3 regions of the Clostridium tanneri genome follow, and region 1 is predicted to be linked to each of the others. Evidence: riboswitches for the same ligand, from Rfam matches in the RefSeq annotation. Region 1 holds a riboswitch; each other region holds the start of a gene.
What was found. A riboswitch is a leader RNA that binds a small molecule or an ion and turns the genes downstream of it on or off. The one in region 1 is predicted to bind cobalamin.
Positions count from the first base shown of each region.

Region 1 (4,294 bases):
TTCCATAGTTACAATATTGATATCTATAATTTTAATAATATTTGCTAAGTATATAATATATATCTTTGGACACGGCTTTGGAAATGACCCAGTGGTGTTTTCAACATCGGTAAATATAACAAGGATAATGTTGTTATCCCTAATATTTATAAGTATTCAAAGTGTTATTACAGGGGTTTTACAAGCTCATAAGGAATTTTATGAACCAGCTGCTATGGCAGCAGTTTCAAATGTGGTTTATATAGTATATTTATTGTTTTTAACTAATAAGTATGGAATAATGGGCTTTGCTGTAGCTACAGTAGTAGGTTTTATTATGCAACTTGTAATAAATATACCTAAGTATTTAAAGTTAGGCTACAAATATGAGGCTGTTATAGATACTAAAGACAGAGAAGTACATAAGATGTTCAAGATGATGATACCAGTTATAATAAGTACTTCTGTAATTCAATTAAATGTCTTTGTAAATAGGTCTTTTGCAACAAATATATTTTATGGGGCGGTTACGGTTTTAGATTATGCCAATAAAATAAACACATTAGCTTATGAAGTCTTCGCTATTGGAATTGCCATGATTGTATATCCAACTTTATCAGAGTTGGCGGCTAAAGGAGATAAGGAAGAGTATAAAAAAGCATTAGTAAAGTCAATAAATACTATAATGCTTATAATGGTCCCAGCGGCAGTAGCTATAGCTGTTTTAAGAACACCTCTTGTAACGGTGATTTTTAAAAGAGGAGCCTTTACCAATGAGGCTGCAGTTTTAACGGCAAATGCTCTCTTTTTCTATTGTCCTGCTATGATCGCTTATGGAGTTAGAGATATTTTAAACAAAGCCTTCTATTCTGTGAAGGATACAAAAACACCTATGATTAACAGCTTTATAGGTATAGCCATAAATATAGTAATAAATATATTTATTATAAAATACATGCAGGTTTCTGGGCTTACTTTGGCTACCACCTTATCAGCAGTTATAACTACAATTATAATGACCTGGCAATTAAATAAAAAGCTTCAGGGTATAGAAATAAGAAATGTAATAAATAGTTTTATAAAAATTACTGTTTCTTCTGTAATTATGGGTGGAATTATATACTTTATAAATAAGATAGCTATGGCGTCAATAGCATCGGAAATGCTGGGAAGTTTAACTTCCATAATTATTTCCTTTATATTAGGAACGGCTACATACTTTATATTAATATATCTACTTAAGGTGGAAGAGTTTAATAGTACAATAAGGACTATTAGAAATAGAAAAGTTTAAATCATTGACATTAATTACTAATAGGTATAAACTAGAATTAAATTTAATAATAAGATATAGGTTTAATCAATTTCGATTAATTAAAAGGGAATCAGGTGAAAATCCTGGACTATCCCGTAGCTGTAAAAGATGAATTTAAATACATTAAGCCACTGGAAAACTGGGAAGGCGTATTTAAATAATGATTCTTAAGTCAGAATACCTGCCTATATTATGCACTGTAAACTCTACGAGTGATAGGGGGGGCGTTATTATGATGGTTTTGTTGATTTTTTATGATTGAACAAGCTCTTATAGTATTTCCTTTTAACACTTTTGTTAAAAGGATTTTTTATGTTTGTTATGATTTTAGCCTATAATATAACAAAATTAAGGAGGTTTTTATGCGTATTAAGGATAATCATTTAAAATCATCAACGAATAGTGTAATTACAGGGGCTATACTGGCAGCATGGTCAAAATCAGAAAAAACTAATAGCTCTACAGTAGATATATTAAATAGAAAAGATTTTACTGTCACAGTAGATATAAATGAGTATATAGAGAAAGATTTATTTAAAGAACATTTAATGTTAAATATCTGGTAGTCCAGTAAGAAATAAATAGTTATTGATTATTAATAGATGTGCATTTAAGCCGATATACTGAAGAAAAAAGTGAAAAAATTTAATATTAATAGTATTAGGTGCTGCCATTAATTCAAAATGGAGTTAAAAGGGAAAGTGGAAAAGCCACTGCAGCCCGCCGCTACTGTGAAGAGGATGAAACCTTATTATGTCACTGAATAACATTGTTCGGGAAGACGGGGGAGTAAAATGAATCTGAGCCAGGAAACCTGCCTAGTATCTTGTTGATTCTTTCGGAGGGGAAGATATATGCAGCTAAAAGTTATAAGTGTTTAGTTAATTAACGAAACATATTATTTCGTTGCTTCTAAGAGAACCTCTAAGGGTTCTCTTTTTATGTGCTATAAATATCAATAACTAAATTGTACGAGAGAGGTTTGACATGAAAATATTCATTATTTTATTCACCATGTTCCTGATAGCTATCTTTTTCTTCAAAGATAAGAGACGGGATGGTCACACCCATGGTGATAAGACATATCGTCACCATCATAGAATTGGACATAAACACGGTGAGGGGTTTTCAATTGATTTTTACGCTTATAATTCTAAAATTAGATATTGGAACCCTACCTTTAAAGTATCTCTTGCAGTTTTGACCTTGATTCTTTGCATTGTATTGGATAATCCATATGTGTCTACTGTAGTCATTATTGCAATGGCTTATCTGACCATTGTAAAAGGAGAACTTCCCATAGGTGAGTACTTACCAATACTGGCAGTTCAAATAAGCTTTATACTCATCGGTACTTTTACTATTGGAATTGATTTTTCAAAACAATCGATGGGGCAGTACAACTTGTATCTTGGCTTCTGCTATGTTTTTACTTCCCAGGCAAAGCTTAAGGAAGTCATTTTCCTGATTCTTAAGGTTTTTGCAGCAATTAGTGCGCTGCAGATGATGATACTGTCAACTCCATCTTCTGAAATTATATATGTGCTCCGAAAGGCACATGTTCCAAAACTTATTGTAGAGCTGATGAATATAATTTATCGTTACATTTTCATTTTAATAGATGTCTATACTAAAATGAAAAATTCCGCAGAATCTCGTCAGGGATACTGTGATTTTAAAACATCCTGTTACACATTTGGAAGTATTACAAGCAATATGCTGGTTATTTCGTTGAAGAAGGCAAACTCTTACTATGATGCTATGGAGGCCAGATGCTATGATGGAGATCTTGTATTTTTAGAGGAAGATAGAAAGGTGGAGGCAATACAGATTGTTTCAGCAACAATATTCATAATTTTTTTAATTATACTCCGGAGCTTTACACGGTAGAAAGGAGCAATTATGAAAAAATCAATATTAGAGGTTGAAGATCTATACTATGTTTATGGAAATGGAAAGTCTGCACTAGAGGGCGTAAGTGTGAGTGTTTATGAAGGGGAGAAAATAGCTGTCCTTGGGTCCAATGGCTCGGGAAAGTCTACATTTTTCCTGAATATTAACGGTGTATTTACAGCAGAACAGGGAAAAATTATTTACCGGGATACAGTGATTAATAAAAAGAATTTAAAGGAACTCCGAAAAAATATTGGAATTGTATTTCAGGATGCAGACAATCAAATTATTGCATCTACAGTTATGGCAGAGGTTGGATTCGGACCAATGAATTTAAAACTTCCGAAAGAGGAAGTACAGAGAAGGGTTGATGAAGCACTGGCATACATGAATATCTCAGATTTTAAGGATCGTCCGCCGCACTACTTGAGTGGTGGCGAGAAGAAGCGCGTCACCATTGCGGATATTATTGCTATGAAATCGGAAATCATCATTTTTGATGAACCGATGGCAGCATTGGATCCATTAAATGCGTTAATGTTAGAAGAAGTTTTAGATAAGCTTAGTTCTGAGGGGAAGACAATGTTGATTTCCACTCATGATGTAGACTTTGCATACAGATGGGCTGAAAGAATTCTTGTATTTTATCAGGGACAAATTATTGCAGATGGAACACCTTTAGAAATTTTTCAAGATAGGTCAATTTTAAAACGGGCGAATTTAAAACAGCCAACTATGCTGGAGGTCTATGAAATGCTTGTAGAGAAAAATGTACTAGAAGATACAAAAGTCTATCCGAAAAGTACAGAGGAACTTGAGAAAGTTCTAGAAAAACAGGAAATTTCTCTAGGTGATTTAGCTTAGATTAATATTAATTGAAATAACATAAGGGGGAAAAATAAAATGAATCAAAAAGAAAAGAGAATTATTACTATTATGACAGTCTTTACGTTAATTTTCGGAGTAACTACCATAGCAAACGCAATGCACATCATGGAAGGGTATCTTCCACCAAGATTTTGTATTATATGGGGTGCTATATGCTTTCCATTTTTAGTAACAGGTTACTTATCAATTAAAAAAACGCTATCAGAAAATCGTAAATCC
Region 1 covers NZ_JARUJP010000040.1:8,902-13,195, forward strand. Annotated here, with positions in the region: gene murJ (murein biosynthesis integral membrane protein MurJ) at 1-1,273, shown strand, start outside; cobalamin riboswitch at 1,315-1,497, shown strand; gene P8V03_RS18245 (hypothetical protein) at 1,657-1,860, shown strand; cobalamin riboswitch at 1,940-2,130, shown strand; gene cbiQ (cobalt ECF transporter T component CbiQ) at 2,282-3,184, shown strand; gene P8V03_RS18255 (energy-coupling factor ABC transporter ATP-binding protein) at 3,197-4,051, shown strand; gene P8V03_RS18260 (energy-coupling factor ABC transporter permease) at 4,091-4,294, shown strand, end outside.

Region 2 (4,294 bases), on a different contig from region 1:
CATAAGAAAGTATAACCGCTAATATAACAACTACCGGAATTAGTATTAAAAATACTAGTCTTGAACCTCCATATATCTGGAAAGCCCCGTTAAATTCTTTTTTACAGTACTTGTTATGAAAATAAGCTACAACTATACCTAAAATTATTCCTAAGAAAACTCCCATGTCTAGAACTTGTGTTCCAAGTACCATTGCCTGACCAGATCCTCTTAATTTATCAACTGGAACTAATTTACCTGATAAACTAAGGAAGATATTCATAGCATTATTGAATATAAAATAAACTAAAACCGATGTAAAACCAGCTTCTGCCTTTTTCTCTTTTGCAAGTCCTACTGCTAAACCTACGCAGAATATTATTCCAAGGTTAGCCAGTATAGGCACTAATGATCCAGAAAGTATCTTACCAAATCCAAATATTAAGTTATTTTTTAGAAATGGTGCATATTGAGCTAGCTTAGCATTTGTTAATATATTTCCAAATGCTATCAGTATACCTACTATAGGAAGTATTAATACTGGAATAAACATAGCTTTTGAGAATCTTTGCATGGCATTCATAATCTTATCCTTCATAATTTTCACCTCTTAATTACTTTATTTTTTACAGCTTTGATTACTTAATTCTTTTTACAGCTTTATTATATATACGTTTTCATATTTTCGAAATGGATTTTGAACATGAAGAAACCTGTTAGCATAAAAGATAACAGGTTTCTCAAATCAGACTATTTATTTACTTCTATCTTCCTTTTTTGTTTCTTCATAGTATCTATAAATTAAGTACTCCATGAACATAATCATATTTGCAAAAAATGAGTTAGGCAATAAATTACCGTCATCTAGCTTGTGCATATCAAATATCTTAAAGGAAATGTCAGAAAGAACTGAAATGCTATTTTCAACTTCCTTTGTAAAAGAAACAACTAATTTATTTCTCTTTTTTGCTACTTGAACCTTATCTAATACCTCTTTAGTTTCCCCAGATTTTGATATTACTATTAGCATTTCCATATCTTCTAGATTGCTTTCAAAGCTTCCTATAGAATCTATTAGTATACTTTTTATTCCTATGCCTAGCAGCTTTTTATTGAAATATTCTCCAGCTATTTTAGAAGATCCTCTTGCATAAATAAAAATATACTTCCCTGTTCCTTTTGATAGCAACTCTACGAATCTTGTTATGTGATTTTCTTCTATATACTTAGATAAAAAATTAATGTCTGTACCTATTAATGCCTCTGATTTTTCTGTAACTCCTGTATTGCTGCTATCTACTAGAGGGGCTATATTATAAATCATATCGATAAATCCAGTAAAACCTAATTTTTTTGAAAGCCTCATGATTGTAGATGTAGAGGTGTAGTTTTCAGCTGCAACACCTCTTACACCAATATCCATAACAGAATCAATATTATTAATTATGTATTCTAGTACCTGCTCTTCTAAAGCTGTTATCTTTTTATTATTAACAATTTTACTTAAGTCAACCTTCATTCTTCAACCACCCTCTAGTTAACATATAGATTTTAATGAATAATTTGCACAATAATATTGTGATGTATATTACATTGGAACTTATATTATATCATAGTATGATATAAGTTGACTTAATCTTCTATATTTTCCTGTCTAAGCTGTCCACATCCACCTTTAATGTCCGCACCGAAATTATGGAATATACCACAATCTATCTTGTCTTTAAGTTTATTGTAAAAATCTATTACTTCACTTTGTTTAGGGGCAGTTAGCCCCTTTATATTATTGTCATTATAGGCTGAAATAATTAGCTTCAGTGGTTTCCCCTTTAACAAAGCTTCTAATCTTTGTAAATCAAGTTCTGTGTCGTTTATCCCCTTAAAAATCATATATCTTAATCTTGTCTTCCTTTTAAAGGTTTCTGCATATTTAACAGCTGCATCAATTATTGACTCTATTGAATATTTTGATGTAACTGGCATTATAGGCTTACGGCTTTCATTTGATGATGCGTGAAGAGACAGATTAAGTCTTATGTTAATTGGACTGCCTTTAAAATCACTTATTAGTTTGTCTATTTTTGGTGTCAAGCCTACTGTAGCAATTTCAAAATTACCTATTTTGTACTTTTCATATATATTTACTATTGCCTCTTTAACATTTTCATAATTCATAAGAGGTTCTCCCATTCCTGCAAAAACAACTGCATCTATTGGCATTAAATTCATTTCTCTACAGTAGCTAACACAAGTGTCTACCTGTTCAGTTATTTCAAGAGAGGTAAGATTTCTCACAAATCCTTGTTTTCCTGTTGCGCAGAAAAAACATCCCTGGCTGCATCCTACCTGAGAGGATACACACACTGTGCTGTGGTAGGTAAGTTTTAACTGGCCGTCGTACATGTATAAGGTTTCAATAGTATTACCATCCTCCATCTTCAATAAGTATTTTACAGAGTTATCCTTGCTTACTAGCTTTTTAACTATTTCCATAACTATCACCCCATCAAAAATTTTTATTACAAAAAGCAAAAAATTCTTGAACACGAATATTCGTATTCAAGAATTTTACCATCATTCTTACTACAGTATCTCTTCCCTAAGATACAATAATGAAAAAGGCAGGTCTCCTGGCTCACGGCTTAACGATACTTTTTCCTTCCCAGTGTTAACCAGTGGATTATAAAAGTTCTACCGCTTACAGTGGTGGGACCGCTGAGGCTTCAACCTCATTCCCTATTCTCCCTTACGGGCACCTTTTTCTACCTATATTATTATGTCAATAAAAGGATATTCCTTTATAAAATTATTATAACTAATAATTCCTAACTTTACAACTACATCATTTTTAATTATAAATTTTTTCTAAGCTAATAATAACAAATAACTGGACTACCTGCCTGTATATTGTAGAATATTTCCCTTGCTAGATAATAAGGGCAGTTTACACAACCGTGAGAGCCATTTGTTCTGTAAATATTTCCTCCAAAAGCACCTCTCCAGTTTGCGTCATGAATTCCTATACCTCCATTAAAGGGCATCCAAAAACTAACAGGTGAACTATAGTCCTGACCCCTTAATACAGTATCTGCTTGTTTATATTTTAGTCTATAAATGCCCTTAGGTGTTCCGTGGTTACTGCTTATATTGCCTGTAACAATATCTCCTTGTACCACTAGGGAGCCATTTTTATAAAACCATAAATGTTGGTTTGTCATATCTATTTCTACATAGGTATTACCAATACCATTTTTATTATGAGATAAAGCAGTTTGGCTATATGTTGGTTCTTTTGTTATAGTTTGTCCTTCTTTGATGATTGTATTTAAATCCTGTATTTCCTTGGCAATATTAATCGACCAACCATAATCGCCACCATCAATATCTATTGTTTTTCCTGAAGATGTAACAAAGTTCCTCAACTTACCAACTGTATTGTAAGCACTAAAAATCTCTTCTAAGCTGGTTCTTACTTTTTCCTCATCAACAGTAATTTCAAAGTTTTCATTAATCTTAAGCCACTTGTTTATTTCTGAACCAGCTATAGTTTCTTTAGATTCTCCGAAAACATAGGTAATTTTCGAAGATACATACTTATTAAGAATATCTTTGACTTTTATAATTTCAGGGGATTTAGAAGTATACTTAGGGCGAATATAACAATCTGTTGTTTCCAAATCTATTGAAGTTTCCTCCTTAGATATCGCTTTTACTATTTGGCTGTATAAAATATCCTTATCCACCTTATTTCCATTCACTTCACTTATAATGACATAACCCTTATCTTCATACTTGAAGCTAGGGTTTTTAGGCTCAACTACATTGCTGCTGTTAAAGCAAGGAAGCTTGTCTATCTTTTCTTTTAATAGTTTGTTGTCATAGGAAAGTTCATCTGTCATTTTGGATTCTTCTTTATCAAAAGGTGCTAAAACCCACCTGTAAGGATTTTGTTTATCTTTGAACTCTTTATAACTCCTACTCGGATTATACTTTAAATTAATATCAGGTCCTCTAATTTCTTCCTCTTTACCACCTCTCTCCTTTAGATTTAATCTATATGACTGTAGTTTAGAAGCCATTTGTTCCTTTGTCTCCTCTACAGTTTTACCAGAAACATTGATTCCATTAATTTCAGAGCCAAAGTAAAAGCGATTTGTAAAATATGCCACCGTCCCCATATACGTGATAAGTAAAACCCAAAGAATAATCATGATACCCATGATTATTCTATTTCCTTTTTCCGTTTCCGTGATACTCATCCCCTTTATAATTAAAATAAAGATTTAAATGGATATTTGTTTTTTAAGATTAATGA
Region 2 covers NZ_JARUJP010000005.1:175,065-179,358, reverse strand. Annotated here, with positions in the region: gene P8V03_RS06350 (PTS transporter subunit EIIC) at 1-577, opposite strand, end outside; gene P8V03_RS06345 (MurR/RpiR family transcriptional regulator) at 734-1,498, opposite strand; gene P8V03_RS06340 (radical SAM protein) at 1,612-2,472, opposite strand; cobalamin riboswitch at 2,583-2,754, opposite strand; gene P8V03_RS06335 (L,D-transpeptidase family protein) at 2,850-4,238, opposite strand.
Region 2: another riboswitch for cobalamin. It lies ahead of P8V03_RS06340 (radical SAM protein); the one in region 1 lies ahead of cbiQ (cobalt ECF transporter T component CbiQ).

Region 3 (4,294 bases), on a different contig from region 1:
TAATAGCGTTATCTCAAGAGTTTACATATGTTTTAATTATTGATGCATATCTATTATTACTAGTTGCCTTATTAGATGTAAGAGAAATAAAGAAAATATTAGCTTTAAGTTTAATGGTGCCATTATTTACTATAGTAATGTTGACACCTTCTATAATAATGGGAAACGTTAGAAACAGTATTTTACTACTCTTTAAGGTTACAGGAACTATAATATCTATAAATCTGTTATCTTATACCACAAGATGGCATGATATCACTAAGTGTCTAAAGATTTTTTTTATACCAGATATATTTATATTAGTATTTGACATTACAATAAAATACATTTATATATTAGGTGAGTTTTCCCTTGAAATGTTTTATGCTTTAAAGCTGAGGTCTGTGGGGAGAAATAGCAGTAAATATTCTTCCTTAACTAAAATAATGGGTAACTTATTTTTAAAGTCAAAGGAGCTTGGAGATGAAATGTATTCTGCAATGGAATGTAGAGGTTTTACTGGAGAATACAAGGCTTATTCAAAATTTAGTTTTACTTTTAAAGATATTTTATACTCTTTTGTAAATGTATTAATAATAATGATGTATTTTTACTTTAAGTAGGATGTGAGAAAATGATTGAAGTTAAGAACAGTTGGTTTAAATACAAGGATATTGAAGTTTTGCGAGATATAAATGTAACCATTAAAGAAGGAGAATCAGTAGCGTTAATAGGTCCAAATGGTAGTGGAAAGTCAACTTTTTTAAAGTTGATAAATGGCATAATATTTCCAACTGAAGGAAAATATTATTTTAATGGAGAAGAAATAAACAGTAAGGTACTGGGAAATAACAATTTTTCAAAGGGTTTTCACAAAAAGGTTGGTTTTGTATTCCAAAACTCTGATGCTCAGCTTTTCTGTTCTAATGTTTATGAAGAAGTAGCCTTTGGATTAAGACAAATGGGTATGGATGAGAAAGAAGTGGAGAGAAGAGTTGGTGATTGTTTAAGACTTTTAGATATTGAGGATTTAAAGGATAGAGAGCCTTATAACTTAAGTGGTGGAGAAAAGAAAAGAGTAGCTATAGCTAGTGTACTTGCTTTAAATCCAGAGGTTTTAGTTTTGGACGAGCCTATGAATGGCATAGATCCAAAGGGAAAAAATTTTTTAAGAACCCTTTTGACTAGGTTAAATGAAAGCGGCAAGACCATAATATGTTCTACTCATGATTTTCAGTATGTAGAGGGAGTATTTAAAAGAGCATTGGTGTTTTCAGAAGATCATAAAATAATAAGAGACGATAACTATGAGGTAGTAATTAATGATACTGATTTTTTAGTTCAATATAATATAAAATAAATAGAGCTTGTAGTTTCTGCATTTGTAACTGATATGGAGTTAATGGATACCTTAGAAGCCATTGACATATAATGAAGCTTATAATAAACTAAAAGTGTAAAATAAAATAATTTATATAGGTGCCTTTTAAAAAAAGGTGAAAAGGGAATGCGGTTAGAATCCGCTACAGCCCCCGCTACTGTATTTGAGGACGAACCTTTGTTAAACCACTCTATTTAGAGGAAGGTAAAGGGGAGGAAGAATCATAAGTCAGGAGACCTGCCTAATATGTTTTATGGACTTTCGGAGGGAGAGTACTTTTAATATGATGTCTGGCTTTAGCCGGTTTTTCAGTGATGTTAAAAGCAGTAAACTTTCAGGGTTTACTGCTTTTATTTTTAGTAATACTAAAGTTTAACTATAAATAAATAGAACATAGAGTGGTATAAATGCTACATGGAAGTTTTATAAGGGGGAGATAGTCATGGCTAAGATAATGATACAAGGAACGGGATCATCAGTAGGAAAGAGTATATTAGTAACAGCACTTTGTAGAATATTTAAGCAGGATGGATATTCAGTTTGTCCTTTTAAATCACAAAATATGTCTTTAAATTCTTACATAACTTTAGATGGAAAAGAGATGGGACGTGCTCAGGTACTTCAAGCTTATGCTTCGGGACTTCAACCAGAGGCTTATATGAATCCTATACTTTTAAAACCTACTTCAGATAAAAAGTGTCAAATCATAGTTAATGGGAAGGTTTATGGTAACAGTACAGCTATGGAATATCACAACATGAAGTTAGAGTTTAGGGATATGCTTAAAGAACAGTTCGAAAAGATGGAAAAGGAATTTGACATAATTGTTATGGAAGGGGCAGGGAGTCCTGCAGAAATTAATCTAAGAGATAGAGACATTGTAAATATGGGAATGGCTGAACTTGTAGATGCTCCTGTGCTTTTGGCAGGAGATATTGATAAAGGAGGAGTATTTGCATCTCTTGCAGGAACTATGGTGCTTTTCACTGAAGATGAAGGAAAGAGGGTTAAAGGTACTATAATAAATAAGTTTAGGGGAGATGTGGAGATATTAAAACCAGGGCTTACTATGCTTGAGGACATAATAAAAGTGCCTTGTTTAGGTGTAGTCCCTTATTTTAATCTAGCTCTTGAAGATGAAGATGGTGCAGTACAATTTAATACTAAGGTTACAGCACCTATAGATATAGCTGTAATTAAACTTCCTCATATATCTAATTTCACAGATTTAGATGCCCTAAAAAGTGAAGCAGATGTCTCAGTGAGATTTATAAATTCCTTAGAAGAATTTGGTCACCCTGATTTACTAATAATTCCAGGAAGTAAGAATACTATTGAAGATCTACTTAAGTTAAGGGAGTGCGGTCTTGAGAGAGCTATTAAGGAATATAGCAAAACAGGTTTAGTAATGGGAATTTGCGGTGGGTATCAGATACTTGGAAAGCTCATAAAGGACCCTTATGGCGTTGAAACTGAGGTTAAGGAAGTAGAAGCTATGGGACTTTTAGATATAGAAACAATTTTTGAAGAAGAAAAGGTAACTACTAGAGTAAATGCTGAAAGTATAGAAGACTTCAATGTGTATAATGAGGATAATTCCATGGAAAATATAAAATTAAAAACCTATGGATATGAAATTCATATGGGAATATGCACCTATGGAAAGAATGCAAAGCCTCTATTTAGAATACTAGATAAAAATGGAGAAAAGGTTGAAATTCTTGACGGAGCAATTAATACAGACAGAAATATAATGGGAACTTATATACATGGAATTTTCGACGGAGTAGATTTTAGAGAATATATGTTAAATAGAATTAGAGTGAAAAAGGGAATGAAAACAAAAAAATCCGGTACCTATGAGAGTCTTAGGGAATTAGAACTAGATAAACTGGCAGATATCGTAAGGGCTAATATAGATATGAACAAAATTTATGAAATTATGAACATAAAAAAATAATTTAAAAAGGTTGGAGGGAACGGTTTGATTACATCTTTTTTTATCACTAATACAATAGCTATATTTTTAGCAGTTATACTTGACTGGATAATAGGAGATCCCTATTGGTTCCCTCATCCTGTTATATATATAGGAAAGCTTATATCCTTCTTAGAAAAGAGGGGAAGAAAGTTTTGTAAAACAAATAAAGGAATTAAGTTTTTTGGAGGATTGATAGTAGTCATTGTAGCATCCATAAGCTTTATGATTCCATTTATATTATTAAAGTTAATAGGGGATATTACTTGGCTATATATTATTATAAATACAGTTATAATATGGACAACTTTAGCTGCTAAGTGCCTAGCACAGGAAGCTAAAAAGGTTTACTATGCATTAAAGGATAACAATTTAGGAGATGCCAGAGTAAAGCTATCATATATAGTGGGAAGGGATACAACAGAACTTAGTGATAAAGAGATAATAAGAGCAGATGTAGAAACGGTAGCAGAAAATGCTGCAGATGGAGTAATAGCACCATTATTTTATGCCATTATAGGTGGAGCACCACTGGCTATGATGTATAAGGGCATTAACACTATGGATTCAATGCTTGGTTATATGAATGAAAAATATAGACATATAGGCTTTTTTCCAGCTAAGGTAGATGATGTTTTTAATTTTATACCTGCTAGAATTACTGGTTTTCTTATATGCGTAGTTGCTTTTGTGGTAAAAGGAAATATGGTGGAAAGCTTTAAGATAATGATTAGAGACAGAAAAAATCATAAAAGTCCTAATTGTGCTTATCCGGAAGGGGCAGCTGCAGGAGCTATGAAAGTACAGCTCGGTGGCACCAACGTGTATTTTGGGGAAGTGGTCTATAAGCCTACCATTGGAGATAAGATAAAGGAGTTAAGCTTTGAACATATAAATGACTCTGTAAAACTTATGTATGCAGCAGAAACTCTGATGATGATTTTATATGCAGCTGT
Region 3 covers NZ_JARUJP010000013.1:48,590-52,883, reverse strand. Annotated here, with positions in the region: gene P8V03_RS11945 (energy-coupling factor transporter transmembrane component T family protein) at 1-602, shown strand, start outside; gene P8V03_RS11940 (energy-coupling factor ABC transporter ATP-binding protein) at 614-1,339, shown strand; cobalamin riboswitch at 1,440-1,619, shown strand; gene P8V03_RS11935 (cobyric acid synthase) at 1,803-3,320, shown strand; gene cbiB (adenosylcobinamide-phosphate synthase CbiB) at 3,345-4,294, shown strand, end outside.
Region 3: another riboswitch for cobalamin. It lies ahead of P8V03_RS11935 (cobyric acid synthase); the one in region 1 lies ahead of cbiQ (cobalt ECF transporter T component CbiQ).